DNA from 2 places in the Streptomyces rubrogriseus genome. Region 1 is predicted to be linked to the other one. Evidence: riboswitches for the same ligand, from Rfam matches in the RefSeq annotation. Region 1 holds a riboswitch; the other holds the start of a gene.

Region 1 (14,145 bases):
CCGGCGAACGGCACCAGCACGGACGGCCTGTTCACCGTCGGCGGCTGGTCCCACCCCGGCGGGGGGCTGCCGCACGCGGGCATGTCGGGCGCGCTGGTCGCCGGACTCGTGGTGGAGGGGCCGGAGTTCCGCGGCTCCCAGTGAGCGGCTCCGGCTTCCTCAGAAGCGGTACTGCTCGTCGTAGCCCTGGCCCTGCGTCTGGCCGTCGCCCTGGTAGGGGTAGGGCTGCTGCTCGGGCGGGAGTTCGCCGCCGTAGGGGTCGTCGGTGCTGCGCTGCTGCGGCACCCACACTCCGCCGGCCGGGGTCTCGCCGCCGTAGCCGCCGGGCGCGCCGGGGGCGTACTGGTCCTGCCCGTAGCCCTGCTGGCCGTACTGCTGCTGCCCGCCGGTCGTGTCGTAGCCGCCGGTGTCGTACGTCCCGCCGCCGTAGGTGTGGGTGCCGATGTACGGGTCGGAGTAGGCGGCGTACTGCTGCTGGGCGCCGGTGTCGTAGCCGTACTCCTGCTGCTGGCCGTAGCCGGAGTAGTCGTAGGCGTACGCCTGGTCGGCGCCCGGCGCGGTGGCCGCCTGCTGCTGGCCGGTGCCGTAACCGGCGTCGGTGTAGACGCCGTACGAGTTGGTGTCGTCCGGCATGGGCTGCGGTTCGTAGACGGCGGTGGTCTCCGCGGCCGAGGGGTCGGCGGTGGGCCGGGCCGGGGTGAAGACGTCGTCGCGGTCGTAGTCGTCGTGGCCGTACGAGCCGGTGTCGTCCTGGCCCGGGGCATGGCCCTGGGCACGCTCGTCGTAGCCGTCGTGGTGGTCCCGGCCGCCCTCGGCGGGTTCGAGCCCGGAGACCTCCGACGTCGGTTCCCGGCGGCCCCGTTCGGGACGCCCGCGCTTGCCGACGAGGCTCGCCGGGGCGTTGACCGCCCAGCCGGCCTCGAAGCCGCGGCGGAACGACAGGGTGACGTAGGTCTGGCCGACCGCGAAGGCGGCGGCACCGACGCCGATGACGAGCACGTTCGACATCAGCACACCGGCCACGACGCCGACGAAGCCGGCGAAGGCCAGCAGCCGCCAGCGCAGCCGCGCCTTGTACTGCAGCAGCACCTCGCCGAGCAGCCACAGCGCGACGACGCCGAACGCGATGTAGAGGACCGTCCAGCCCATGTACGCCCCTCTCCCAGTGGCCGTTACGCAGTGTGTCGCAAATACGTGCGGCCGGTCTAGGCCCGCGGTGGGTGGTGCAGGCCCAGGTTCTCGTAGATTTCCAGCGTCGCCGTGGAGTTGTTGAGCGTGATGAAGTGCAGTCCGGGCACTCCCTCGGCCAACAGCCGCGCGCAGAACTCCGTGGCGAACTCGATGCCGATCGAGCGTACAGCCGCCGGATCGTCCTTGGCTGTGAGGATCCGCTCTTTCAGCTCCGCCGGGAACGAGGCGTTGCTGAGCTTCGGCAACCTCTCCAGCATCTTCACACTGGTCACCGGCATGACCTCGGGGATGACCGGGGTCGCGCAGCCGGCCGCGGCGACCCGGTCGCGCAGCCGGAGGTAGGAGTCGGGCTGGAAGAACATCTGAGTGATGGCGTAGTCGGCGCCGGCCCGGCACTTGTCGACGAAGTGCGTGACGTCCGTGTCCCAGTCGGCGGAGCGCGGGTGCATCTCGGGGAAGGCCGCGACGCCGACGCAGAAGTCGCCCGACTCCTTGATGAGCCTGACCAGTTCGGCCGCGTACGTCAGGCCCTCGGGGTGCGCGATCCAGTCGGCGTTCGGGTCGCCGGGCGGGTCGCCGCGCACCGCCAGCATGTTGCGGATCCCTGCGTCGGCGTACTGGCCGATGATGTTGCGCAGCTCGGCGACGGAGTGGTCGACGGCGGTGAGGTGGGCCACCGGGGTCAGCGTGGTGTCGGCGACGATCTGCTGGGTCTCGCGGACCGTGCCGGCGCGGGTGGAGCCGCCGGCGCCGTAGGTCACGGAGACGAAGTCCGGGGCCACGGCCTCGACCCGGCGCAGCGCGCTCCAGAGGTTCTTCTCGCCCTTGGGCGTCTTCGGCGCCGAGAACTCGAACGAGTACGTCGTCTTGCCGGTGGCGAGGATGTCACGCACCGTGCGGGCGCGGTCCGTCCTCGTGCTTGCGGTTCCGAGGGCCATATGGGCAGGTTAGCCAGGGTGCGGCGGCCACCCAACCGGATGCGGGACTTTTGTCCACATTGTCGAGTTGTTGTCCACCCTTTGGACACCTGCCCGCCGTTACGACGGCCTGCGACGACGTCGGTGACGAGGTGCGGCTACCCGTGTGCCGGGGCCTGCCGCAGCCGCTCGGCGAACTCGGCCGCCGCCGCGCCCGGGTCCTCGGCGGCGGTGATCGCGCGGACGACGACCACGCGCCGGGCGCCGGCCTCCAGCACCTCGTCCAGGTTGCCGAGGTCGATGCCGCCGATCGCGAACCAGGGGCGGTCGGTGCCCAGCGCCGCCGTGCGGCGGACCAGGTCGAGGCCGGGTGCGTGGCGGCCGGGCTTGGTGGGGGTCGGCCAGCACGGACCGGTGCAGAAGTAGTCCACGCCCTCCTGGGCCGCCGCGGCGGCGGCCTCGGACTCGGCGTGCGTGGAGCGGCCGATCAGCACGTCGTCGCCGAGGATCGCGCGGGCGGCGGGCACCGGCAGGTCGCCCTGGCCGAGGTGGAGCACGTCGGCGCGGGCGGCGTGCGCGACGTCCGCGCGGTCGTTGACGGCGAGGAGCTTTCCGTGGCGGGCGCAGGCGTCGGCGAAGACCGCCAGGTGCTCCAGTTCCTCCGCCGCCTCCATTCCCTTGTCCCGCAGCTGCACGATGTCGACGCCGCCGGCGAGCACGGCGTCCAGGAACTCGGGCAGGTCGCCCTGGCTCCGGCGGGCGTCCGTGCACAGGTAGAGCCGGGCGTCGGCGAGCCGGGCGCGGGCGGCGGTCGGGGCGGTGTCGGGCATGCGGGTGTCCCCCCGGTCGTTCGGTGGCGTGGGCCCACGAGGGGCCCCGCGATGGTGGTGTGGGCCCACGACGGGCCCGGCCATAGTGGCGTACTGGCACGGCGCCCGGCGTGCGTGGCCGCACGCCGGGCGGTGTGGCGGATCGGCGATGCAGGTCAGACGGCGAGCGCCTGGGCGCGGCGCTTCACCTCCGTACCGCGGTTCTCACTCAGCGCCTGGGCGGGGGTGCCGGGCAGGCTCGGGTCGGGCGTGAAGAGCCACTCCAGCATCTCCTCGGCCGTGAAGCCGTCGTCCCGCAGCAGCGTCAGGGTCCCGACCAGGCCCTTGACGACCTTGTCCTCGTCGATGAAGGCCGCGGGGATGTGCAGCGCGCGGTTCTCACCGCGGCGTACGGCGATGAGCTGGCCCTCCTTGATCAGCTGGCGTACCCGGGTCACCTCGACGCCGAGCATCTCGGCGATGTCGGGAACGGTGAGCCAGGCGGGCACGAGAGCATCGGTCTTTGCGTCAATCTCGGTCACGCCTCCAGCCTGCCACCTGGCACTGACAGTCGGAAACCTGGCTACGCCGTGGCCGCCGTCGCCGCCTTCAGCGGCTTCGCCGGGTCGGCCAGCAGCTCCGGGTCCATCGGCGTGCCCGTCTGGATCAGGCGCCTGCCCTGTGCCAGGTCGCGGGGGCGGCCCACCGCGAGCAGGGCGACCAGGCGGCCCTCGCGCAGCCAGCAGACCGTCCACGCCGGGCTCGCGGGGTCGCCGCGCCACAGGGTGGTGTCGGCGGCGGTGTGGTGACCGGCGTACTGGACGAAGCGGCCGAACTGCTCGGACCAGAAGTAGGGCACCGGGTCGTAGGCCGCCGGGGGCTCGCCTCCCGGGGTGCCGACGATGTCGGCGGCGACCGTGCGCGGGCCCTGGAGGGCGTTGTCCCAGTGGTGCACCAGCAGCCGCTCGCCGTACCGCGCGGAGGGGAAGGAGGCGCAGTCGCCGACCGCGTGGACGTCCGGCGCGGAGGTGCGCAGGCGGTCGTCGGCCAGCACCTCGCCCTGTGCGCCGAGGGCGATGCCGGACCCGGCGAGCCAGCCGGTGGCCGGGCGGGCGCCGATGCCGACGACGACCGCGTCGGCGGGCAGCCGGGTGCCGTCGTCGAGGACGACCCGGCCGGACCCGCCGGGGCCGCCGGACTCGACGCGCTCCACGCGCGCGCGGGTGCGCAGTTCGGCGCCGGCGTCGGCGTACCAGGCGGTCATCGGCGCGGCGACCTCGGCGGGCAGCGCGTCGGCCAGTGGCCGGTCGGCGGCCTCCACCACGGTCACCGCGCAGCCCGCCTCGCGCGCGGCGGTGGCGAACTCGGCGCCGATCCAGCCCGCGCCGACGACCACGACGTCGTGCCGCCGGGCGAGTACCGGCCGCAGCCGTTCCGCGTCGTCCAGGGTGCGCAGCAGGTGCACGCCGGGCACGCCTTCCGCGCCGGGGAGCCGCACCGGTTCGGCGCCGGTCGCCAGGACGAGGACGTCGTAGGGCACGGGCCCCTCGGAGGTGTCCAGGACGTGCTCCGCGGGGCGGACGCCCAGGGCCTCGCAGCCCAGCCGCAGGGTGATGCCGAGGGCCTCGAAGTCGACGTCGAAGGCGGAGCCCTCGGCGGTGCCGAGCAGGACGGCCTTGGACAGCGGGGGGCGGTCGTACGGCTGGTGCGGCTCCGCGCCGATCAGGGTCACCGGGCCGGTGAAGCCCTGTTCCCGCAGGGCGACCGCGGTCTGCACGCCCGCCATCCCGGCGCCCACCACGACCACACGGCGCTCCGCGTCCGCCGCCGGCCGCTGTTCCCGTTGGTCCCGTTGTTCCCGTTCCCGCGTCTGCTCGCTCACCCGATCACCATAGACACCCGGCGTTTCGCCGGTCGGCGCCCGCACACCGCGGGCTGCCCGGCGAGGCCCCCGGCCCCGGGAGGCTCCCTTACAAGGGCGCCGCCCGGCGGGCTAGGGTGGCCGGAGCAAGGCACTCGCGGGAGCCCGGACGCACCGGGCTGAGAGGGAGGCTGGCGGCCTCCGACCGTACGAACCTGATCCGGGTCATGCCGGCGAAGGGAGGGGCTGGACGCCCATGTCGTCTCCATCACACACGCCTCCGCACACACCTCGTACGTCCCGTACGCCCGACGTGCTCGTCGTCGGCGGCGGGATCATCGGGCTCGTCACCGCCTGGCGGGCCGCGCGGCGCGGGCTGGTCACCGCCCTCGTGGACCCCGAGCCGGGCGGCGGGGCGGCCCAGGTGGCGGCCGGGATGCTGGCCGCCGTCACGGAGCTGCACTACGGCGAGGAGACGCTGCTCGCGCTGAACCTCGCCTCGGCCCGCCGCTACCCGGAGTTCGCGGCCGAGCTGACCGAGCTGACCGGCCACGACCTCGGTTACCGGCGGTGCGGCACACTCGCCGTCGCCCTGGACGCCGACGACCGCGCCCACCTGCGCGAACTGCACGCGCTCCAGCAGCGCTCCGGCCTGGAGTCCGAGTGGCTGTCGGGGCGCGAGTGCCGGCGCCTGGAGCCGATGCTCGCGCCGGGCGTGCGCGGGGGGCTCCGGGTGGACGGCGACCACCAGATCGACCCCCGCCGCCTCGCCCACGCGCTGGTGGCCGCCTGCGAGCACGCGGGTGTGGTCTTCCACCGCGTGTGGGCCGAGCGGCTCACCGTCGGGCGCGGGGACCGGGCCACGGGCGTCGTCACCGCCGACGGCACCGCCCTTGAGGCCGGTCAGGTGGTGCTGGCCGGGGGCAGCCTGAGCGGGCGGCTCGGGGGCGTGCCGGAGGCCGTGCTGCCGCCGGTGCGGCCGGTGAAGGGGCAGGTGCTGCGGCTGACCATGCCGCGGACGCCGGGACCGCTGCTGAACCGGACCGTGCGCGCCGTGGTGCGCGGCAACCACGTCTACCTGGTGCCCCGGGAGAGCGGCGAGCTGGTCGTCGGCGCCACCAGCGAGGAGCTGGGCTGGGACACGACGGTCACCGCGGGCGGCGTCTACGAACTGCTGCGGGACGCGCACGAGCTGGTGCCCGGCATCACGGAGCTGCCCCTGACGGAGACCCGCGCGGGGTTGCGCCCCGGCTCCCCGGACAACGCCCCGCTGCTCGGCCCGACCGCTCTGGACGGCCTGCTGCTGGCCACCGGTCACTACCGCAACGGCGTCCTGCTCACCCCCGTCACCGGCGACGTCATGGCGCACGCCCTGACCACCGGGGAGCTGCCGGAGGAGGCCCGCCCCTTCACGCCCCGGCGCTTCGACGCCGCGCCCGCACTGCCGGAACTCCCGGCCCTCTCGGAACTCTCGGAGCAGCCCGTATGAGTCACGTGACCGTCTCCGTCAACGGCGAGCCGCGCGAGGTGGCTCCCGGCACCGCCCTGGACGCGCTGGTGGGCACGCTCACCGCGGCCCCCTCCGGAGTGGCCGCCGCCCTGAACGAGACCGTCGTCCCGCGCGCGCGGTGGTCCGCCACCGCCCTGGCCGACGGCGACCGTGTCGAGATCCTCACCGCCGTCCAAGGAGGCTGACCATGGCCGACGATCCCTTCGTCCTCGGCGGTACGACGTACGCGTCCCGCCTGATCATGGGTACCGGCGGGGCGCCCAGCCTCGACGTGCTGGAGCGCGCGCTGGTGGCCTCCGGGACGGAGCTGACGACCGTCGCGATGCGGCGGGTGAACGCCTCGGTGCACGGCTCCGTGCTGTCCGTGCTGGAGCGGCTCGGCATCCGGGTGCTGCCGAACACGGCCGGCTGCTTCACCGCCGGGGAGGCGGTGCTCACGGCCCGCCTCGCGCGCGAGGCGCTCGGCACGGACCTGGTCAAGCTGGAGGTCATCGCCGACGAGCGCACCCTGCTGCCGGACCCGGTCGAGCTGCTGGACGCGGCGGAGACGCTGGTGGACGACGGGTTCACCGTACTGCCGTACACCAACGACGACCCGGTGCTCGCGCGGAAGCTGGAGGACGCCGGGTGTGCGGCGATCATGCCGCTGGGCTCGCCGATCGGGTCGGGCCTCGGGATCCGCAACCCGCACAACTTCCAGCTGATCGTGGAGCACGCGCGCGTGCCGGTGATCCTGGACGCCGGAGCCGGTACGGCGTCGGACGTGGCGCTGGCGATGGAGCTGGGGTGCGCGGGTGTGATGCTGGCCTCGGCGGTGACGCGGGCGCAGGAGCCGGTGCTGATGGCTGCCGCGATGCGCTCCGCGGTGGAGGCGGGGCGGTTGGCGCGGCGGGCGGGGCGGATTCCGCGGCGGCATTTCGCCGAGGCGTCGTCTCCTGCGGAGGGCTTGGCGGTACTGGATCCGGAGCGGCCCGCCTTCGAGTGACCCGGCGCTGTCCCGGGGGTCTCTTCTCCCACCGGCGCACCACCCGTTTCCGGTCCGTTTCCGGTCGGACAAGAAGTGGACCCCTCCCGTGGGGGTGCGCCGCCGTCGGCGGCGCACGGCGCGTGGGAAGCGTCACAGATGCGCTGCAGTCCCGGTCCGTTTCCGTTCGGCGACGCGGGGTGTCGGTGTCGGCTCGTACACTCACCTGCGTGGACACGACCCTTCAGGACCCTCTCGTCGGGCAGGTGCTCGACGGCCGGTACCGCGTCGAGGCGCGGATCGCGGTCGGCGGGATGGCCACGGTCTACCGGGCCGTGGACACCCGCCTGGACCGCGTGCTCGCGCTGAAGGTGATGCACCCGACGCTCGCGACCGACGCCACCTTCGTCGAGCGGTTCATCCGCGAGGCCAAGTCGGTGGCCCGGCTCGACCACCCCAATGTCGTCCAGGTCTTCGACCAGGGGGCCGAGGGGGCGTACGTCTACCTGGCGATGGAGTACATCGCGGGCTGCACCCTGCGGGACGTGCTGCGCGAGCGCGGGGCGCTCAGGCCGCGGGCGGCGCTGGACATCCTGGAGCCGGTCCTCGCCGCGCTCGGCGCCGCGCACCGGGCGGGGTTCGTGCACCGCGACATGAAGCCGGAGAACGTGCTGATAGGTGACGACGGCCGGGTCAAGGTCGCCGACTTCGGCCTGGTCCGCGCCGTGAACACCGTCACCAGCACCACCGGCGCCGTCCTCGGCACCGTCTCCTATCTCGCGCCCGAGCAGATCGAGAGCGGCACCGCAGACCCCAGGGTCGACGTGTACGCGTGCGGTGTCGTGCTGTACGAGATGCTGACCGGCGCCAAGCCGCACGACGGGGACTCCCCCGCGGCGGTGCTCTACAAGCACCTGCACGAGGACGTGCCGCCGCCGTCGGCCGCCGTGCCGGAGCTGGCGTTCGAGCTGGACGAGCTGGTGGCCGCGGCCACCGCGCGGAACCCGGAGATCCGGCCGCACGACGCCGTGGCGCTGCTCGCGCGGGCCCGCGAGGCGCGTGAGTCGCTGAGCGCGGCCCAGCTGGACGCGGTGCCGCCGCAGGCGCTCGCCGCCGAGCACGACAACGCCGAGGACCGCACGAGCGTGATCCCGCGCGCGCTGACGATGCCCCGGCCGCTGCCCGTCAACGAGGACGACGAGACCGACGGCCGCTTCGCTTCGGACGGCGGGTCCGGCGCGGACGGGGTCAACCGCACCAGCCGGCTCGCCGCTCCCCCGCCGGCTCCCTCCCCGCCCCGGCGGCTGCGGCTGCGCCGCGGGCCGCTGACGATCGTGGTGGCCGTCCTGCTGGTGTTCGGGATCGGCACGGGCGTCTGGTACATCAACTCCGGCCAGTTCACCAAGGTGCCGCCACTGCTGTCCAAGACCGAGGCGCAGGCCCGGGACCGGCTGGACGACGCCGGTCTCGACGTCGGCAAGGTGCGGCACGCCTACAGCGACACCGTGGAGCGCGGCAAGGTCATCAGCACCGACCCCGGGGTGGGCGACCGCATCCGGAAGAACGACTCCGTGTCCCTCACGGTCTCCGACGGCCCCGACACCGTGAAGCTGCCGGACGTGACGGGCTACAAGCTGGACAAGGCCCGCACGCTGCTCGAGGACGAGGGGCTGGAGCCGGGCATGGTGACCCGGGCGTTCAGCGGCGAGGTGGCCAGGGGCTTCGTGATCTCCACCAAGCCCGGGTCGGGCACCACGGTGCGCGCGGGCTCCGCGGTCGCCCTGGTCGTCAGCAAGGGCAGCCCGGTCGACGTCCCGGACGTCACCGGCGACGACCTGGACGAGGCGCGGGCCGAGCTGGAGGGGGCCGGCCTGAAGGTGAAGGTCGCCGACGAGCGGGTGAACTCGGAGTACGACAGCGGCCAGGTGGCCCGGCAGACGCCGGAGCCGGGCGGCCGCGCCGCCGAGGGGGACACGGTGACCCTCACGGTGTCCAAGGGCCCCCGGATGATCGAGGTCCCGGACGTGGTCGGGGACAGCGTGGACGACGCCAAGCAGCAGCTCGAGGACGCGGGCTTCGAGGTGGACGAGGACCGCGGTCTGCTCGGGCTGTTCGGCGACACCGTGAAGAAGCAGTCCGTGGACGGCGGGGACACGGCTCCCGAGGGGTCGACGGTCACCATCACCATCCGCTGACCCGGCGGCGGCCCCGGCGCCCGGACGCCGGACCGGCCGCCGCGGGCGGCAAGCGGCCGATCAGGCCGGACACCTGGTCGACGGGCGATCAGGGTGCGCCGGTGCAGTCGTACCCTGAGCCGGGGTCCGTCCACGCACCCTGGCATCCTTGGTGCCGACATGAGCACCGCATCCTCCTCCCCCCTGCCGCGCAATCCCGTCGGCGGCCACGTCCCCGTGGCCGGCGGCCTGCACTCCGTCGGCCTGTCCTACGCCCGTGAGCTGAAGGCGGAGGCCGTGCAGGTCTTCGTCGCCAATCCGCGCGGCTGGGCCACCCCGGCCGGCAACCCGAAGCAGGACGAGGCCTTCCGCGAGGCCTGCGCGGCCGGGTCGGTCCCGGCGTACGTGCACGCGCCGTACCTGATCAACTTCGGCTCGCACACCGAGGCGACCGTGGAGCGGTCGGTCGAGTCGCTGCGGCACTCGCTGCGCCGCGGGCGCGCCATCGGGGCGCTCGGCGTGGTGGTGCACACCGGGAGCGCGACCGGCGGACGGGAGAGGTCGGTGGCGCTGAAGCAGGTGCGCGAGCACCTGCTGCCGCTGCTCGACGAGCTGACCCACGACGACGACCCGTACCTGCTGCTGGAGTCGACGGCGGGGCAGGGTGCCTCCCTGTGCTCGCGAACCTGGGACTTCGGGCCGTACTTCGAGGCGCTGGACGCCCATCCGAAGCTGGGCGTGTGCCTGGACACCTGCCACATCTTCGCGGCCGGCCACGACCTGACCGGACCGTCCGGCATGCACCAGACCCTCGACCTGCTGGTGGACACCGTCGGCGAGGGCCGGCTGAAGCTGATCCACGCCAACGACTCCAAGGACGTGGCCGGCGCGCACAAGGACCGGCACGAGAACATCGGCGCCGGTCACATCGGCGAGGACCCGTTCCGCGCGCTGATGACGCACCCGGCGACGGAGGGCGTGCCGCTGGTCATCGAGACGCCGGGCGGCAGGGAGGGACACGCGGCGGACGTGGCGCGGCTGAAGAAGCTGCGCGACGGCTGATCCGCGGGGGCCCGCGAGGGCGGATCCGCGGGGGCCCGTGACGGCTGATCCGCGCGGGCCGTGCGGCGGGTCACGCCTCGGGGCCGTCCCCCGGCTCCTCCTGGTAGGAGTAGCGCTGCTCCCGCCAGGGGTCGCCGATGTTGTGGTACCCGCGCTCCTCCCAGAAGCCGCGCCGGTCGGCGGTCATGTACTCGATGCCGCGCACCCATTTCGGGCCCTTCCAGGCGTACAGGTGGGGCACCACCAGCCGCAGCGGGAAGCCGTGCTCGGCGGTGAGCAGCTCGCCGTCCTTGTGGGTGGCGAAGAGGGTGCGCTCGGCGGCGAAGTCGGACAGCCTGAGGTTGGAGCTGAAGCCGTACTCGGCCCAGACCATCACGTGGGTGACGGCGGGCGCGGGCGGGGCCAGCTCCAGGATCGTGGTGGCCGGGACGCCGCCCCACTCGGCGCCGAGCATGCTGAACTTCGTGACGCAGTGCAGGTCGGCGACGACCGTGGTGTAGGGCAGGGCACCGAACTCGTCGTGGGTCCAGCCGTGCTTCTCGTCGTCGGTGGTGGCGCCGAAGACCCGGAACTCCCAGCGCTCGGGGCGGAACTTGGGAACCGGTCCGTAGTGCGTGACGGGCCAGCCGCGCTGCAGCCGCTGTCCGGGCGGGAGCTCGAACCGTGACGCTCCTTGCGAACCGTCTTCTCCCGATCCGTGTTCCACCGGCTGACCCATGCCTCCATCCTGACAGACCCGGACCGATGCCCCTGACCCACCCCACTTACATTCGGGCAAAAGCCCACAATGCCGACTAAACCGACTAAGCCTGTACTTACTTACTAAGTCAAGACTTACTGGACGATCTTCGACGCCGGTGCAATCATGCCGCGCAACACGCCTGTTCCCGTTCGAAGGAGCGTCAAGCGATGCAGGGCGACCCGGAAGTCATCGAGTTCCTCAATGAGCAGCTGACCGCCGAGCTCACGGCCATCAACCAGTACTTCCTGCACGCGAAGCTGCAGGACCACAAGGGCTGGACCAAGCTCGCGAAGTACACGCGCGCGGAGTCCTTCGACGAGATGCGCCACGCCGAGGTGCTCACCGACCGCATCCTGCTCCTGGACGGCCTGCCGAACTACCAGCGGCTCTTCCACGTGCGGGTCGGCCAGAGCGTGACCGAGATGTTCCAGGCCGACCGGGAGATCGAGCTGGAGGCGATCGACCGGCTGCGCCGGGGCATCGAGGTGATGCGGGCCAAGCACGACATCACGTCGGCCAACGTCTTCGAGGCGATCCTCGCCGACGAGGAGCACCACATCGACTACCTGGAGACCCAGCTCGACCTGATCGAGAAGCTGGGCGAGTCGCTGTACCTGTCGACGGTCATCGAGCAGACCCAGCCGGACCCGTCGGGGCCGGGCTCCCTCTAGAACCGGAGGTACGGCTAGGCCGCCTCGGGAAGCTCCGCGAGGACCGGGGCGCCCTGGTCGGCCAGCTGCCGGCGGGGACAGGCGCCGCGCCCGAGCAGCGCCTGGATGCGCCGTACGCAGCCGCCGCAGTCGGTGCCCGCCTTGCAGGCGGAGGCGATCTGCCGGGGCGTGCACGCACCGGCCTCCGCGTGGCTCTTCACCTGTTCCTCGGTGACACCGAAGCAGCTGCAGACGAACACGCGGTTCACCTCCCGGGCGGGGTACAAGGTCGTGCCGTACCGACGACCGGAGGGCCCGACTGATCGGTGAGGCAAACCTAACCTTACCCATCGCGCAAGGCCGGCAAAAGTGCGAGGGGCGCGGATCCCGTGTGACCCGCGCCCCATTTCACCCGCCCGCCCGGGGGCGGACCGTCACTGGTCCCGGTACATCTCCGCCACCAGGAACGCCAGGTCGAGCGACTGACTGCGGTTGAGCCGCGGGTCGCAGGCCGTCTCGTAGCGCTGGTGCAGGTCGTCGACGAAGATCTCGTCGCCGCCGCCCACGCACTCGGTGACGTCGTCGCCGGTCAGCTCCACGTGGATGCCGCCCGGGTGGGTGCCGAGCGACTTGTGCACCTCGAAGAAGCCCTTGACCTCGTCGAGCACGTCGTCGAAGCGGCGGGTCTTGTGACCGGAGGCCGCCTCGTAGGTGTTGCCGTGCATCGGGTCGGTGATCCAGGCGACGGTGGCGCCGGAGGCGGTGACCTTCTCCACCAGCTCCGGGAGCTTGTCGCGGATCTTGTCCGCGCCCATCCGGACGATGAAGGTCAGCCGCCCGGGCTCGCGCTCCGGGTCCAGCCGCTCGATGTACTGCAGCGCCTCCTCGGCCGTCGTCGTCGGGCCGAGCTTGATGCCGATCGGGTTGCGGATCCGCGAGGCGAACTCGATGTGCGCGTGGTCCAGCTGCCGGGTGCGCTCACCGATCCACACCATGTGGCCGGAGACGTCGTACAGCTGCCCGGTGCGCGAGTCGACGCGGGTGAGGGCCGACTCGTAGTCGAGCAGCAGCGCCTCGTGCGAGGAGAAGAACTCGACGGTCTGGAACTCGGCCGGGTCCGTCCCGCAGGCCCGCATGAAGTTCAGCGCGTTGTCGATCTCCCGGGCGAGCTGCTCGTAGCGCTGGCCGGAGGGGGAGGACTTCACGAAGTCCTGGTTCCAGGCGTGCACCTGGCGCAGGTCGGCGTAGCCGCCGGTGGTGAAGGCGCGCACCAGGTTCAGCGTGGACGCCGAGGCGTGGTACATGCGCTTGAGCCGCTCGGGGTCCGGGATCCGGGCCGCCTCGGTGAAGTCGAAGCCGTTGACGGAGTCGCCGCGGTAGGTCGGCAGCGTCACGCCGTCGCGGGTCTCGGTCGGCTTGGAACGGGGCTTGGAGTACTGCCCGGCGATCCGGCCGACCTTCACCACGGGCACGGACGCGGCGTAGGTGAGGACGGCGCCCATCTGGAGGAGGGTCTTGAGTTTGTTGCGGATGTGGTCCGCGGACACCGCGTCGAAGGCCTCGGCACAGTCGCCACCCTGGAGGAGGAACGCCTCTCCCTTGGCGACGGCCGCCATCCGGGCGCGCAGCTGGTCGCACTCGCCCGCGAAGACGAGCGGCGGATACGACTCGAGGTCCGCGATCACTGCGCGCAGAGCCTCGGTGTCGGGGTACTCGGGCTGCTGCGCCGCGGGCAGGTCTCGCCAGGTGTTGCCAGCGCTCGGGCTGGTCTTAGCGTTCACGGTCACGCCTCAACACTACGGGGTCGCGCCACGCGGCCTTCGTGCGGCTCGACAGGTGAGACGAGACCCCCTGCGCGGACCACCTCGACCGGATTGGTAACCTCACGCGCCTTCCGAGTTCGCGTCACAGCCAACTCGCGGACATATTCATATCGAGCGCACACCGGGGTGGGGTTTTGAGCGCGGAGCACCGAAGAAACCGCAACAAGAAGAGACTGCTCGTCTACGGCGTCGCCTCGGCGGTGGTCGTGGCCGCCACGACGGGCACCCTGGCCCTGGCCTCGCCGGGCCTCCTCGGCCTGGACACCGACCAGGCCGCGGCCGCGCCCGCCGGGGCCCGGCTGCAGAGCGAGTTCGAGCAGGCCGCCGAGGAGTTCGACGTTCCGCAGAGCGTGCTGATGGCGGTCTCGTACCGGCAGACGCGCTGGGAGGACCACGACGGGCTGCCGAGCACCACCGGCGCGTACAACGTCATGGGGCTCAC
Region 2 (14,145 bases), 4.7 Mb from region 1:
GCCGCTGATCTCCAACCAGGAGACCTTCGACGAGATCGAGCAGATCCTGCGCGCCACGCTGACCGAGGCGTGGACGAAGCTCTGATCGTCCCGATGATCCGCTGAGGTGATCATCACCGGCCCCGGTGCGGTCCGTTCGAGTGAGAACGGCGCCCCGGGGCCGCGTGCTGTCCGGCTTCCTCCACGGCGACTCCTTACGGTGCCCAGTGACCGATCGGCCCCGTCTTCGTTCCCCCGGAAGGGGGACGACACGACCGGGGAAATACGGATCAGAACCGAGGTGTACGCCCATGGAGGCCCCGCCGGACAACGACGTGCTCTGGGCCCGCGCCCTGCACTTCCAGCACCACGACGGCTCCCCCGCGCTGCAGGGAGTGTCGCTCGGCGTGCGCGAGGGCGAGATCCTCGCCGTGAGCGGCCCGCGCGGCAGCGGCAAGACCACCCTGCTGCGGTGCCTGTCCGGACTGGTCAAACCGCAGGACGGCGAGGTGTGGTTCAACAGCGTGCCGGTGCACACCATGGGCCCGCTCGGCCGCGAACGGCTGCGCCGCGACCGCTTCGGCTGGATCGACCCCGCCCCGGCGCTCGTCCCGGAGCTGAACGCCTGGGAGAACGCCGCTCTCCCCCTCATGCTGCGCGGCACCGGCCGGCGCCGGGCCAAGACCGCCGCCCTGGAGTGGCTGGACCGCCTCGACGTCGGCGGCAAGGCGCGCAGGCGCCCGCACGAACTCCAGCAGGCCGAGCGGCAGCGCGTCTGCATCGCCCGCGCCCTCGCCGTCACCCCGGCGGTGCTCTTCGCCGACGAACCGACGGCCCCCCTGCACCGCGCCGACCGCGCCCACGTCCTGCGGACGCTCACCACGGCGGCCCGCTCGCACGGCATCACCGTCCTGCTCGCCACGCACGACGCGCAGACCGCCGCCCTGGCGGACCGCACGGTGGCGCTCCTGGACGGACGGCGGGTACGGACCGTGCACCTGCCGCCGCTCGCCGAGACCACGGTGGCCACGGGTGCCACCGGGACTCCCGGAACGGAAGGCCGGGCGGCGTGCTCGCTCTCCGCCTGACCCGCACCGCCCACCTCGCCGTCCACCTGCGCCGCCTGCTGGTCGCGCTGTCCTCGGCGGGCACGGGCTTCCTGCTGCTGTGCGCCCTCGGCCACGCGCTGAGCCACCCCGACGCGCCCGGCGCCTCCGCGCTCCGGCTGGCCTGGTGCGCGGCGCCGCTGGTCGCGGCGGTGTACCTCGCGGTCGCCGTGGCCCGCACCGATCCCGGCACCCGGCCCCGCTCGGGCCTGTCGGCGATCGGGCTGGGGCCGGGCCGGCTGATGGCCGTCTCGGCGACGACCACGGCCCTGTCCGCCGCGCTCGGTTCGGTGGCGGCCCTGCTCGCCTTCCTGTACCTGCGCGGCAGCCTGACCGGCCGCCCGCCCTCCGACCGCGTCGCGGCCGACGCCCTGGCCGTCGGCCAGTCCCTCCCCGCCCCCGCCGTCCTGACCCTGCTGGTCCTCGTACCGGCCCTCGCCTCGGCGGCCGTGGCGCACACGCTGCGGCCCCGCGACCCCCGGCCCGCCCGGGCCACCGCACCCCGCGGTTACGGCCGCTTCGGCGCGTACGGCTGGGGCAAGGCCCGCGAAACCTTCGGCGCCTACGGCCGCTTCGGCGCCCGCACGGCTGTAGCCGGTGCTGCGGGCAGTCGTGCCGCTGGGGCGGCACGGGTGGGCGCAGGCGGCGCCCTGCAAACGCAGGCGAGTGGTCCCCACCCCCAGGCCCCGACGGACGGCGCCACGCAGACGCTGGAATCCGCTCCCCCGGCGGACGCCACCCCGCAGACACCGGACACCACCCCCGACGCACACCCCGAGCCGACCCCCCGCCCCCAGACCACCACCGCCCTCCCCTGGGGCATCGCCGTACTCACCGCGGGCCTCACCGTCGAGACCTACACCGGCAACGCGGCCGGCGCCCCCGCCCCCGGCACCGCCCCCTCCGCCGGCGTCCTGATCGGCTGGGCGCTCACCGCCCTGGGCCTCGCCCTGGCCGGACCCGGCCTCACCCACCTGTGCGGCCGCCTGCTCCAGGCGGCCCGCCCCGGCGCCCTGCGCCTCCTGGCCGGCCGCGTCCTCATGGAGGAGTCGCAGCGTGTCGGCCGCCCCCTCGGCGTCGTGGCCGCCGTCGCCGCCGCGGCCTACGTGGCCACGACGGTGTACGACGGGGACGGACCGGCCTTCGGCCCGCTCAGTACCCTGGGCGCCCTCCTGGTGGCCGGTTGCACGGTGGCCACCCTGCTCACCGCGGCCGTCGAGGCCAGGGACGCCAGGGCCGACACCACGGACGCCCTGCTGCGACTCGGCGCGCCCCCGGCGACCCTGCGCGCCGCCGCCGCGGTACGCGCCGCCGCCCTGCTCGTCCTGTTCGGTCCGCTGGTCCTGATCGTCGCGGTGCTGGCGGCGCTGCCGCTGGGTCACTGACCGGCGGAAACTTTTTCGAGAAAGTCCGCGCGACGGCGATGAGTTCCGGAGCAGCCTCGCGTCTACCTCTTCGAACGGCACGGCATACGAACCCGGGAGAGGCCCCATGTACCAGCAGATGATCTTCGTGAACCTGGCCACCAACGACCTCGCCGCCGCGAAGAAGTTCTTCGCCGGACTGGGATGGGAGATGAACGCCCAGTTCAGCGACGACAGCACCGCCTCGTTCCCGGTGAGCGACACCATCATCGTGATGGTGCACACGCCCCAGAAGTACCGCGAGTTCACCAAGAAGGAGATCGCGGACTCGACGAAGACCAGCGAGGTGCTGATCGCGCTGAGCGCCGAGAGCCGCGAGAAGGTCGACGAGCTGGTCGAGAAGGCGGTCGCGGCCGGCGGCTCGGTCTCCGGCGAGACCCAGGACCACGGCTTCATGTACGGCCGGGCCTTCGACGACCTCGACGGCCACACCTTCGAGGTCGCGTGGATGGACCCGGCGGCGGTCCAGGGCTGATCCGGACGCGTGCCTAGCATGGGCGGGTGGATCAGACACCCGATCAGACACCCGCCCAGCGCAGGGCCCGATCACCGCACGGGTCGCCGTCCCTGTCCCGGTTCCAGTCCCACCACGCCTCCCACGACCGGGAGATCGAGAGCCTCGACGAGTTCGACCGGATCGTCTCGTCGCCGGGCTCCCTCGCCCATCACCGCGTCCAGGCCGTCGACCTGACGGGCCGTACGGACGCCCTGCTCGCGGCCGACCCCACCGGCGCCGTCTTCCTCGGCTGCCCGATGGAGCCCGGCGCCGCCGCCAAGGTGCGCGCCGCCGGCGCCCTGGTCTTCCCACCGATACCGGGTCTCCCCTTCGACCCCTACCGGGGGCGGGTCTACTCCCCCGACGAGTTGTACGCCGGCCTCGGCGAGGGCTACGAGGCGACACCGGACGCCCTGGCCTACGACTGGTTCCAGCAGACCAGGTCCGACGGCGACGTCTTCGCCTCCATGCTGCGCGCCATCCACGACGACGCCCTGTCGGACGCGCTGGACGAACTCGTCGTCGGCAGCCGGGTGGTGGGCGTCATGGGCGGTCACGCCATGGCCCGCGGCACCGCGGAGTACGCGGGCGCCGCCCGGCTGGGCCGTGAGCTGGCCCGCGCCGGGCTCACGGTGGCCACGGGCGGCGGTCCGGGCGCGATGGAGGCGGCGAACCTCGGCGCGTACGCCGCCCCGTTCGACGACGGGATGCTGGACGAGGCCCTGATGCTGCTCGCCAAGGTGCCGTCGTTCGCGCCGTCGATCGCCGACTGGGCCCGGTCCGCGTTCGAGGTGCGCGAGCGCTGGCCCGGCGGCGGCGCCTCGATCGGCATCCCGACCTGGTTCTACGGCCACGAGCCGCCCAACGCCTTCGCCGCGCACATCGCGAAGTACTTCGCCAACGCCACCCGCGAGGACGGTCTGCTGGCCCGCTCCACGGCGGGCGTGGTGTTCCTGCCGGGTGCGGCCGGCACCTTGCAGGAGATCTTCGACAACGCGACGCCGAACTACTACGAGTCGCGCGGCGAGCCCACGCCGATGGTGCTCGTGGACCGGGAGCACTGGACCGAGACCCTGCCGGCCTGGCCGCTGCTGCGGTCACTCGCGAAGGGGCGGACGATGGAGTCCCGAATCGCCCTTGTTGGCCGGATCGATGAGGCTCCCGAGGCACTGAAACGTGTCGGCGGTTAATAAGACGGCAAAGTCAACGTCCCCGACAGGCATATGCGTTGACACTTCTTACGCCCCGCTTATAGACCAGTGAGGCTCATGGGTGTGCTGATGCCGCGTCATCGAGCGTCGGCACCCTCTTCACCCCCCGCATCCGCGCTCCCGTAAAGGACAAACGTGGCAGTCCTGTCCATAATCAGCCGCACGGCATCGCGCCGCGGCGTCCGCGCCCTCGGCGTCGTCGCCGCCTCCGCGGCCCTGGCGCTCAGCGCCTCAGGCAACGCCCTCGCGTGCAACATCAGCGAGTTCTCCGCCGAAGCCAAGTGCGACGGCGACAACGGTGTCATCACCGTCACCGACGTGGACCCGGCCGGCATCCCGGCCACCGTCACCGTCTCCCTGAAGAGCACCGGCGAGCAGGTCGGTCAGGAGACGGTCAAGGGCTCCAAGGAGGGCACCACCGTCTCCTTCGCCGTGGACTGGAAGCCGAACACGGAGTACCGCGTCCACGTCAAGGCCGACCGGTACGTCGACGAGTTCATCAAGCCGGACGTGACGACTCCGTCGACCCCCTGCAAGACCGAGGACACCCCGACCCCGACCCCGTCGGAGAGCTCCTCGACCCCGTCCGACGAGACGGAGTCCCCGGCTCCCGAGCCGTCCACGTCGGCCCCCGCGCCGTCGCAGTCGGAGAGCACCGCCCCGGCGGCCGTGCCGAACGACAACGCCCCGTCCCCGGCGGCCGGTGACTCCAACCTCGCCGAGACCGGTGCCAACTCCAACACCGGCATGATCGCCGGTATCGCGGCGGCACTGGTCGTCGTCGGTGGTGGCGCCGTCTTCTTCGGCCTGCGCCGTCGCGGAGCGAACAGCAACAGCTGACGCCCGCGCCGACCCGTTCACGGCGGTGGCCCGTCCCGTTCCGGGGCGGGCCACCGTCGTGTCAGCCGAACGTCGCCTTCTCCAGCCAGAGTTCGAGCAGCTTGCGGTCGCCGAGCACCTCGAGCCCCGGAGCGTCCAGCGGCAGCCGGCCGTAGAAGGCCAGCAGCACGTCCGTGAGCGGGCCGCGCAGCGCCACCGTCGCCTTCTCGTGCCCGCGGCGCCAGGCGATGCCGTCCTCGGGCAGCTCGACGAGCCACTCGGCGTTCAGCTCGGCCGGGGCGTCGGTCGCGTGCAGGTGGATGCTGCTGCCGGGGGCCCGCAGCTCGTTCGCCGCGGCGCCGGGCAGGGCCCGCTGCACGAACCGCACGATGTCCAGCCACTCGTCGATCGCGTCGGCCGCCACCTCGGGCGCGACCGCCCGGTGGGGCAGGCCCGCCGCGAGTGCCGCGTCGGCGCCGTGGACGACGAGTTCGTGGGTCATCCGCCGCGCCCAGAACCCCGTCGTGTCGACACCGGCCCACGACCACGCGCGCGCGTCCGGACCGGCCTCCCGCAGCGCGCCGACGACGACCTCGCCGGACTCCGCCAGCCACGCGTCCAGCGCCGCCGCGTCCCCGCTCGCCGCCGGCCCCTCGGCCCCGGGCGCCCGGTCCACCGGCACGTCCTGCTCGGCGCGGGTACCGACGATCAGCCCCGTCCAGCGCAGGGCCCGGCCCACGTGCCGCACCAGATCCTCCAGGGTCCAGTCCGGACAGGTCGGCACGGTGGCGGTCAGCTCCGCACCGGAGGTGACCACGGCCCGGAGCCTGCCCACCTGGTGAACGATTTCGTCGCAGTACCGGTCGTGTGCGAGGAGTGTCATGCCGTCACCCTACGAGCGCGGTGATCATCCGGGAACGCCCGATCGGCCGAGCACGACGACTTCCGCCACGTCGAAATCGACCCCCACCACGGCCCCGACCTCCGGCGCCGCCCGCAGCGCGCAGGCCGCCTCCAGACGGGGCGCGTCCTCGGGCTGGAGGTGCACGGCGACGTGCGTGCCGCGGAAGGTGCGGGCCGTGACCGTGCAGCGCAGGCCCTCGTCGGCGGGGACGACGCGGACGCCGGCCGGCCGCACGAGCACCGTACGGGTGCCCTGCGGGGCCTCCTCGGGGACCGGCACCTTGCCCCACGGGGTGTCCGCGGCCTGTCCGGCGACGGACGCCTCGGCCACGTTCTCGAAGCCGAGGAAGCGGGCCACGAACGCGTCCGCCGGCCGCTGCCACACCTCCAGGGGCGTTCCCGACTGGGCGATCCGCCCGTCCCGCATCACCACGACCCGGTCGGCGAGCGCGAACGCCTCGCCCTGGTCGTGCGTCACCGCGAGCACCGTGGTGCCCAGCCGCCCGAACAGCTCCCGCAGTTCGACCACGAGGCGCTCCCGCAGCGAACGGTCCAGCTGGCCGAGCGGCTCGTCCAGCATCAGCAGCCGCGGCCGGGGCGCGAGCGCGCGGGCCAGCGCCACCCGCTGCTGCTCCCCGCCGGAGAGCGCGGCGACGGACCGGCGGGCGGCGCCCGGCAGCCCGACCAGCTCCAGCAACTCCGCCACCCGGGCCTGCTGCTCGGCCCGGGACGCGCCGCGCATCCGCGGCCCGAAGGCGATGTTCCCGGCCACGTCCCGCTGCGGGAACAGCTGGTGGTCCTGGAACATCAGCCCGACCTCGCGCTTGTGCGCGGGCACCCCGGACTGGTCCCGGCCGTCCAGCGTCACCCGCCCGGCGTCCAGCGGCTGGAGCCCGGCGACCGCCCGCAGCAGCGTCGACTTGCCGCTGCCGCTGGGCCCGAGCACGCACACCACCTCGTGCTCGGCGACCCGCAGGCCGACGTCGTCGAGTACGGCCCGCCCGCCGAAGCGGACGGTCGCGCCTTCCAGGCTCAACAGGCTGGGCGGCATGTCTAGAACTCCCCGCTCCGGTCGGTCCGCAGCCGCTCCAGCACCACCAGGGCCACGGCGCACACCAGCATCAGAATCGTCGAAAGGGCCATCGCCTGGCCGTAGTTCATGTCCCCGGGCCGGCCCAGCAGGCGCGCCACGGCGACCGGCAGCGTCGGGTTGTCGGGCCGTGCGATGAAGACGGTCGCGCCGAACTCACCCAGCGACACCGCGAAGGCGAACCCGGCCGCCACCAGCAGCGCCCGCCGCACCATCGGCAGGTCCACCTCGCGCCAGACCCGCCACGGCGAGGCGCCCAGCACCGCGGCCGCCTCCCGCAGCCGTCCGTCCACCGCCCGCAGCACCGGCAGCATGGTCCGTACGACGAACGGGACGCCCACCAGCGCCTGGGCGAGCGGCACCAGGATCCAGGAGGACCTGAGGTCCAGCGGCGGTTCGTCCAGCGCGATCAGGAACCCGAACCCGACCGTCACGGCCGACACCCCGAGCGGCAGCATCAGCAGCGCGTCGAACCCGCGCACGAAACGGCCCGCGTCGCGCCGGGTGAGCGCGGTCGCGGCCAGCGCGCCGATCAGCACGGCGATGGCGGTGGCGGCGACGGCGTACTGGAGGGAGTTGCCGATCGCCTCGATCGGCGGGACGAGGAAGGCGCCGCCGTCCTCGCGGGTCAGCGCCCGGTAGTAGCCGAAGCCGGGCGCCCCCAGCGACCGCTGGACCAGTACCGCCAGCGGCAGCACCAGCAGGACGGCGATGACGCCCAGGACGCCGGCGAGCAGCGCCCACTGTCCGGCTCCGCGCGGCCGGCGCGCGGTCGTGGCCGCGTCCACGAGCCGCAGAGCCGTCTCCCGCCGCCGCACCGTCCAGGCGTGCACGGCGAGGACGGCGACGACCGCCGCGAACTGGACCAGCGTCAGGACGGCGGCCGTGGACAGGTCGAAGACCTGCGAGGTCTGCCGGTAGATCTCCACCTCCAGGGTGGAGAAGGTGGGCCCGCCGAGGATCTGGACGACGCCGAAGGAGGTGAAGGTGAACAGGAAGACCATCAGCGCGGCGGCGGCCACGGCGGGCGCCAGCGCGGGCAGTGTGACCTGCCGCCAGGCCCGTGTCCGTGAGGCGCCGAGCATCCGGGCGGCCTCCTCCTGCCGCGGGTCGAGCTGCGACCACAGCCCGCCGACGGTGCGGACGACGACGGCGTAGTTGAAGAAGACGTGCGCGAGCAGGATCGCCCACACCGTGGTGTCCAGGCGCAGACCCCACAGCTCGTCGAACAGCCCGCCGCGCCCCACCAGCGCCAGGAACGCCGTGCCGACGACGACCGTCGGCAGCACGAACGGCACGGTCACCACGGCCCGCAGGACCTGTTTGCCGGGGAAGTCGAAGCGGGCGAAGACGTACGCGCCGGGCAGCGCGACGAGCAGCGTGAGCCCGGTGGACGCCAGCGCCTGCCAGGTGGTGAACCACAGCACGTGCCGCACGTCCGACTGTGCGAGCACGTCCCCGATCCGCCCGAGCTGCCAGGCTCCGTCGATCTTCAGTCCGCGGGCGACGATGGCGGCGACGGGGTAGGCGAAGAACAGCGCGAAGAACGCGACGGGCACGGCCATGAGGCCGAGCCGAGCCGCGCTCCCGCGGGCGGTCCGGGCCGGCCGCACCGCCTGCTTCACCGGCTGTGTCCCTTCGTGGCTCACTTCAGTACGAGCGAGGTCCACGACTTGACCCACTGGTCGCGGTTGTCGGCGATCTTCGCCGGGTCGAGGGTCTGCGGGTCCTTCGCCTGCGGCCCGAACTTCGAGAACACCTCGGGGACCTGCGCGCCCTTCAGGACCGGGTAGACGAACATGTTCAGCGGCATGTCCTCCTGGAAGGACTTGCTCAGCATGAAGTCGAGGAGCGCCTTGCCGCCCTCGGGGTTCTTCGCGTTGCTGAGCAGACCCGCGTACTCGACCTGCCGGAAGCAGGTGCCGTCGGCGACGCCCGTGGGGGCGCTGTCCGGCTGCGGGTCGGCGTAGACGACCTCGACGGGCGGAGAGGAGGCGTAGGACACGACGAGCGGACGGTCGCCCTTGGCCTTCTTGCCGCCGGCCGAGCCGGAGAACTCCTCGTTGTACGCCTGCTCCCAGCTGTCGACGACCTTGACGCCGTTCGACTTGAGCTTCTTCCAGTAGCCCTCCCAGCCCCCGTCGCCGTACTTGGCGGCGGTGCCGAGCAGGAAGCCGAGGCCGGGCGAGGAACTGCCCGCGTTCTCGGTGACGAGCAGGTCCTTGTACTCGGGCTTGACCAGGTCGTCGAGGGTCTTGGGCGGGGTCAGCCCGTGCTCGCCGAAGTACGCCTTGTCGTAGTTGACGCAGATGTCGCCGGTGTCGACGGGCGTGACCCGGTGCTTGTCCCGGTCGGCCCGGTACTCGGGCAGGACGAGATCGGAGCCCTTGGCCTCGTACGGCTGGAACAGGCCGTTGTCGAGGGCGCGGGAGAGCAGGGTGTTGTCGACGCCGAAGAAGACGTCGCCCTGCGGGTTGTCCTTGGTGAGGATGGCCTTGTTGACGGCCTGTCCGGCGTCGCCGTCCTCCAGGACCTTGACCTTGTAGCCGGAGTTCTTCTCGAAGGCGGCGATCACGTCCTTCGACACGGCCCACGAGTCGTGGCTGACCAGCGTCACGGTCTTGGAGCCGCCGGAGCCGCTGCCGTCGCCGTCGTCGGACGAGGACCCGCAGGCGGCCAGCGTGCCGACCATGCCGAGCCCGACGGCCAGGACACTGACCTTCCTGGTGATGCCCTTCTTGGTGATGCTCACTGAATTCCTCCTGGGTGACCAGGAGAAGACGCGGCCCCGCCCGGAACCCCTGGCGAGGGTCCCGGGCAGGGCGCAACAGCTCGAGTGGTGACCGATCTCCCTACCCAGAATGACCTGGGCCAGGTTCGGAGGGTCTGCGGCCGGTGCCGCACTCTCAGCGCTGTGGCGCTCCCCTGTCGGAATATGAAGATGTGACGACTATGACGACGTACTGGACGTACTGGATGTACTACTGATGCTTCCGCCGGTCAGGTTACCGCTCGCTCGCGGCGAGCTGACCACACGCCCCGTCGATCTCCTGCCCCCGGGTGTCCCGGATCGTCACCGGCACACCGTGCGCCGCGATCGCCTCCACGAACGCCTTCTCGTCCTCGGGCCGGGACGCGGTCCACTTGGAGCCGGGCGTCGGGTTGAGCGGGATCAGGTTGACGTGCACGGGCCTGCCCTTGAGCAGCCGCCCGAGCCGGTCGCCGCGCCAGGCCTGGTCGTTGATGTCGCGGATCAGGGCGTACTCGATGGACAGCCGGCGCCCGGACTTGGCCGCGTACTCGAACCCGGCGTCCAGCACCTCGCGCACCTTCCACCGCGTGTTGACGGGGACGAGGGTGTCGCGCAGCTCGTCGTCGGGGGCGTGCAGCGAGATGGCGAGGCGGCACTTGAAGCCCTCGCCGGTGAAGCGGTGGATCGCGGGGACGAGACCGACCGTGGAGACGGTGATGCCGCGCTGGGAGAGCCCCAGCCCGTCGGGCTCGGGGTCGGTGAGCCGGCGGATGGCGCCCACGACCCGGTTGTAGTTGGCGAGGGGCTCGCCCATGCCCATGAACACGATGTTGCTGAGCCGCGCGGGGCCTCCCGGGACCTCGCCGTCCCTGAGCGCCCGCATGCCGTCCACGATCTGGTGCACGATCTCGGCGGTCGACAGGTTGCGGTCCAGGCCGGCCTGGCCGGTGGCGCAGAACGGGCAGTTCATCCCGCAGCCCGCCTGGGAGCTGATGCACATGGTCACCCGGTCCGGGTAGCGCATGAGCACCGACTCGACGAGCGTCCCGTCGAACAGCTTCCACAGCGTCTTGCGCGTGGTCCCCTGGTCGGTCGACAGGTGCCGCACGACCGTCATCAGCTCGGGCAGCAACGCTTCCCGCAGCCCCTCGCGCGAACCGGCGGGGATGTCGGTCCACTGCTCGGGGGCGTGCGCGTACCGCGCGAAGTAGTGCTGCGAGAGCTGCTTCGCACGGAACGGCTTCTCACCGATCGCGGCGACAGCCTCCTTGCGCTCGGCAGGCGTGAGGTCGGCAAGGTGCCGCGGCGGCTTCTTGACTCCGCGCGGCGCGACGAATGTGAGTTCTCCGGGCTTAGGCATGGCCTTCCCAGTGTCGCAGATCCACGGGGGTGCCCCTGCGGGGCGCCGGTTTCCGCTCCGGGCGGCGATTTCGCCCTTTCTCTACCCGCCCCAGGTCATACGCGGAATCATGGTCCCGCATGGCACCTAGGGGACGGGGGCAAGGGTGACCGATCACGCCCAGCAGTTCTTCATCAGCTACGCGGGCACCGACCGGGCCTGGGCCGAGTGGGTCGGCTGGCACCTGGAGCAGGCCGGCCACCGGGTCATCCTGGACGTCTGGGACTGGCGCACGGGGGACAACCTGGTCCAGCGCATGGACGAGGCGCTCGAAGGCGCCGACGCGGTGATCGCCCTGTTCTCCACGTCCTACTTCGAGGACGAACGCTGGACCACCGAGGAGTGGACCGCCGCCGTCGCCCACCGCGACCGCCTCATCCCCCTCGCTCTGGAACCCCTCACCACGAGTGACCTTCCCCGCGTTCTGGCCGCCAAGCTGCGCAAGAACCTGCACGGTCTGGAGGAAGCCGCGGCCCTGACCGCCCTGCGCGAGGCCGTCAACAGCGGCAGCCGTCCCTCCGCTCCCCCGCCCTTTCCCGGCAGCGTCCCGTCAGCGGGCGCCCTCCCGACGGCGGGCACCGTCCCGACAGCGGGCACCGTCCCGACAGCGGGCACCGTCCCGGCCGCGGCTCCCGTCCCCGCAGCGGGCCGGAGCAAGCCACGCCTGCCCGGGAGCGCCGAGGAGCCCCGGGTGTGGGGCGTGCGACGGCGCAACCCCGACTTCGCCGGCCGCGAGACGGAGATCGCCCGCCTGCGGGAAAGCCTGCTGAAGGAGAGCAAGGCCGTACCGCAAGCCCTGCACGGTATGGGTGGGGTCGGCAAGACCCAGCTCGCCCTGGAATACGCCCACCGCTTCGCCGACCAGTACGACGTGGTGTGGTGGATCGACGCCGAACAGCCCGACGAGATCCCCGTCCACTACACGGAACTCGCCAACCGCCTGGGGCTCGCCAAGCCCGACGCCGGCGCCGAGGCCAACGCCCGCGCCCTGCTCTCCCACCTCGGCACCCGCGAGCGCTGGCTGCTCATCCTGGACAACGCCGAGGATCCCGCCCAGGTCGAGCCCTGGCTTGCCCAAGGCCCCGGCCACACCCTGATCACCTCACGCAACCCGAACTGGGCCGGCACCGCCCGCGCCACACCCCTGAACGTCTTCACCCGCACCGACTCCCTCACTTACCTCCAGGGTCGGGCCGGCAGCATGGACGACGAGCAGGCCGACACCCTCGCCGCGGACCTCGGCGACCTCCCGCTCGCCCTCGCCCAGGCCGCCGGCGTCATCGCCAACGGCGGCGTGAGCCTGGACCTCTACCACCAGCTCCTCGTCACCAACACGACCCAGATCCTGGAGAAGGGCGACGCTCCCGGATACCCCGCACCGGTGGCGGCCACCGTCACCATCGCCGTCGACCGGCTCACCGACCGGCACCCCGACTCGGTCGCGCTGCTCCGCCTCGTTGCCCTCCTCGGCCCCGAGCCCATCCGGAACACCTGGCTGGAGAGCGTTCGCCCCCGGCTGACCACGATCCCGGGCGCCCCGGACGACCCGATGTGGCTCCACGAGGCGCTGAGCCCCCTCAGCCGTTACGGCCTCGCCCGCACCGAGCCCCAGAGCTTCCAGATCCACCGCCTCACCCAGGCCGTCCTGCGCGACCAGTTCCTCCCGGACCAATCCGCGGCCATGCGCAAGGACGCCACCGCCCTCCTGTCCGCCGCCAACCCCGGCGACCCGCAAAGCCCGGACAACTGGCCCGGCTGGGCGGCTCTCACTCCGCACCTCACGGCGCACCACCTCGCCCCCACCGAGCAACCCGAACTGCGGCCGACTCTCCTCGACGCCGCCCACTACCTGATCAGAAGCGGCCAGACGCGCACCGCCCGCGACCTCGCCGCCACGGCCCACACCGCGTGGGCCACCACCATGGGAGAGGACCACCCCGACACCCTCACCAGCGCCCAGTTCCTCGGCCACGCCACGGCCGACCTCGGCGAGCACGCGGAAGCCCGTCGCATCATCGAGGACACCCTCACCCGCCGACGCCGCACCCTCGGCGACGACCACCCGGACACCCTCCAGTCCGCCAACGACCTCGCCAGCGCCCTGCACAACCTGAGCGAGCACGCCGAATCTCGCCGCATGGACGAGGACACCCTCGCCCGCCGACGCCGCACCCTCGGCGACAACCACCCCAACACCCTCCAATCCGCCCACAACCTCGCCGCCACCCTGCAAAGCCTCGGCGAGCACACCGAAGCCCGCCGCATGGACGAGGACACCCTCGCCCGCCGACGCCGCACCCTCGGCGACAACCACCCCCACACCCTCGCCTCCGCCCACAACCTCGCCGCCGTCCTGCACACCCTCGGCGAGCACACCGAAGCCCGCCGCATCAAGGGGGATACTCTCGCCCGAATGCGTCGCACCCTTGGCGACGACCACCCCCATACCCTCCGATCCGCCCACAGCCTCGCCGTCACCCTGCACGACTTGGGCGAGCACGCGGAATCCCGCCGCATCATCGAAGAGACCCTCATCCGTCGCCGCCGCACCCTCGGCCACGACCACCCCGACACCCTTCAATCCGCCAACGACCTCGGCAGCGCCCTGCACGACTTGGGCGAGCACGCGGAATCCCGCCGCATCATCGAAGAGACCCTCATCCGTCGCCGCCGCACCCTCGGCCACGACCACCCCGACACCCTCCGATCCGCCCACAACTACGCCATCACTCTGTGCAACCTGCGCCAGTACAGAGCAGCAGCAGAACTTCTCGAAGACGTGCGCAACCGCCAGCGCCGCACCCTCGGCGACAATCACCCCGACACGGCCAACGCCACCCAAAGCCTCGCCAACGCACTGACCGCACTGGGAAGGCCGTTCGAAGCCCAGCGATTGCTGGGCTCCCAGAAACACCAGAAGAAGTCGCGCTTCCGACGCAAGCGCAGGTGACCCGTTGCGGGAGCGT

The links. A riboswitch is a leader RNA that binds a small molecule or an ion and turns the genes downstream of it on or off. The one in region 1 is predicted to bind thiamine pyrophosphate.
Region 2: linked by a shared signal. The riboswitch ahead of Sru02f_RS29825 (thiamine ABC transporter substrate-binding protein) and the one ahead of thiO (glycine oxidase ThiO) in region 1 are both predicted to bind thiamine pyrophosphate.

The regions. Positions count from the first base shown of each region.
Region 1 covers NZ_CP116256.1:1,919,415-1,933,559, reverse strand. Annotated here, with positions in the region: gene Sru02f_RS08445 (phytoene desaturase family protein) at 1-144, shown strand, start outside; gene Sru02f_RS08440 (SCO2102 family sporulation regulator) at 160-1,149, opposite strand; gene metF (methylenetetrahydrofolate reductase [NAD(P)H]) at 1,206-2,129, opposite strand; gene thiE (thiamine phosphate synthase) at 2,267-2,938, opposite strand; gene Sru02f_RS08425 (Rv2175c family DNA-binding protein) at 3,094-3,459, opposite strand; gene Sru02f_RS08420 (NAD(P)/FAD-dependent oxidoreductase) at 3,501-4,799, opposite strand; TPP riboswitch at 4,926-5,037, shown strand; gene thiO (glycine oxidase ThiO) at 5,035-6,267, shown strand; gene thiS (sulfur carrier protein ThiS) at 6,273-6,473, shown strand; gene Sru02f_RS08405 (thiazole synthase) at 6,476-7,273, shown strand; gene pknB (Stk1 family PASTA domain-containing Ser/Thr kinase) at 7,483-9,447, shown strand; gene Sru02f_RS08395 (deoxyribonuclease IV) at 9,607-10,488, shown strand; gene Sru02f_RS08390 (sulfite oxidase-like oxidoreductase) at 10,559-11,206, opposite strand; gene bfr (bacterioferritin) at 11,398-11,901, shown strand; gene Sru02f_RS08380 ((2Fe-2S)-binding protein) at 11,916-12,149, opposite strand; gene Sru02f_RS08375 (class II 3-deoxy-7-phosphoheptulonate synthase) at 12,315-13,667, opposite strand; gene Sru02f_RS08370 (N-acetylmuramoyl-L-alanine amidase) at 13,838-14,145, shown strand, end outside.
Region 2 covers NZ_CP116256.1:6,651,996-6,666,140, forward strand. Annotated here, with positions in the region: gene Sru02f_RS29780 (aspartate aminotransferase family protein) at 1-85, shown strand, start outside; gene Sru02f_RS29785 (ABC transporter ATP-binding protein) at 291-1,067, shown strand; gene Sru02f_RS29790 (hypothetical protein) at 1,049-2,470, shown strand; gene Sru02f_RS29795 (VOC family protein) at 2,577-2,984, shown strand; gene Sru02f_RS29800 (LOG family protein) at 3,011-4,195, shown strand; gene Sru02f_RS29805 (LAETG motif-containing sortase-dependent surface protein) at 4,352-5,056, shown strand; gene Sru02f_RS29810 (maleylpyruvate isomerase N-terminal domain-containing protein) at 5,118-5,918, opposite strand; gene Sru02f_RS29815 (ABC transporter ATP-binding protein) at 5,943-6,989, opposite strand; gene Sru02f_RS29820 (ABC transporter permease) at 6,992-8,698, opposite strand; gene Sru02f_RS29825 (thiamine ABC transporter substrate-binding protein) at 8,674-9,720, opposite strand; TPP riboswitch at 9,860-9,965, opposite strand; gene rlmN (23S rRNA (adenine(2503)-C(2))-methyltransferase RlmN) at 10,034-11,140, opposite strand; gene fxsT (FxSxx-COOH system tetratricopeptide repeat protein) at 11,286-14,129, shown strand.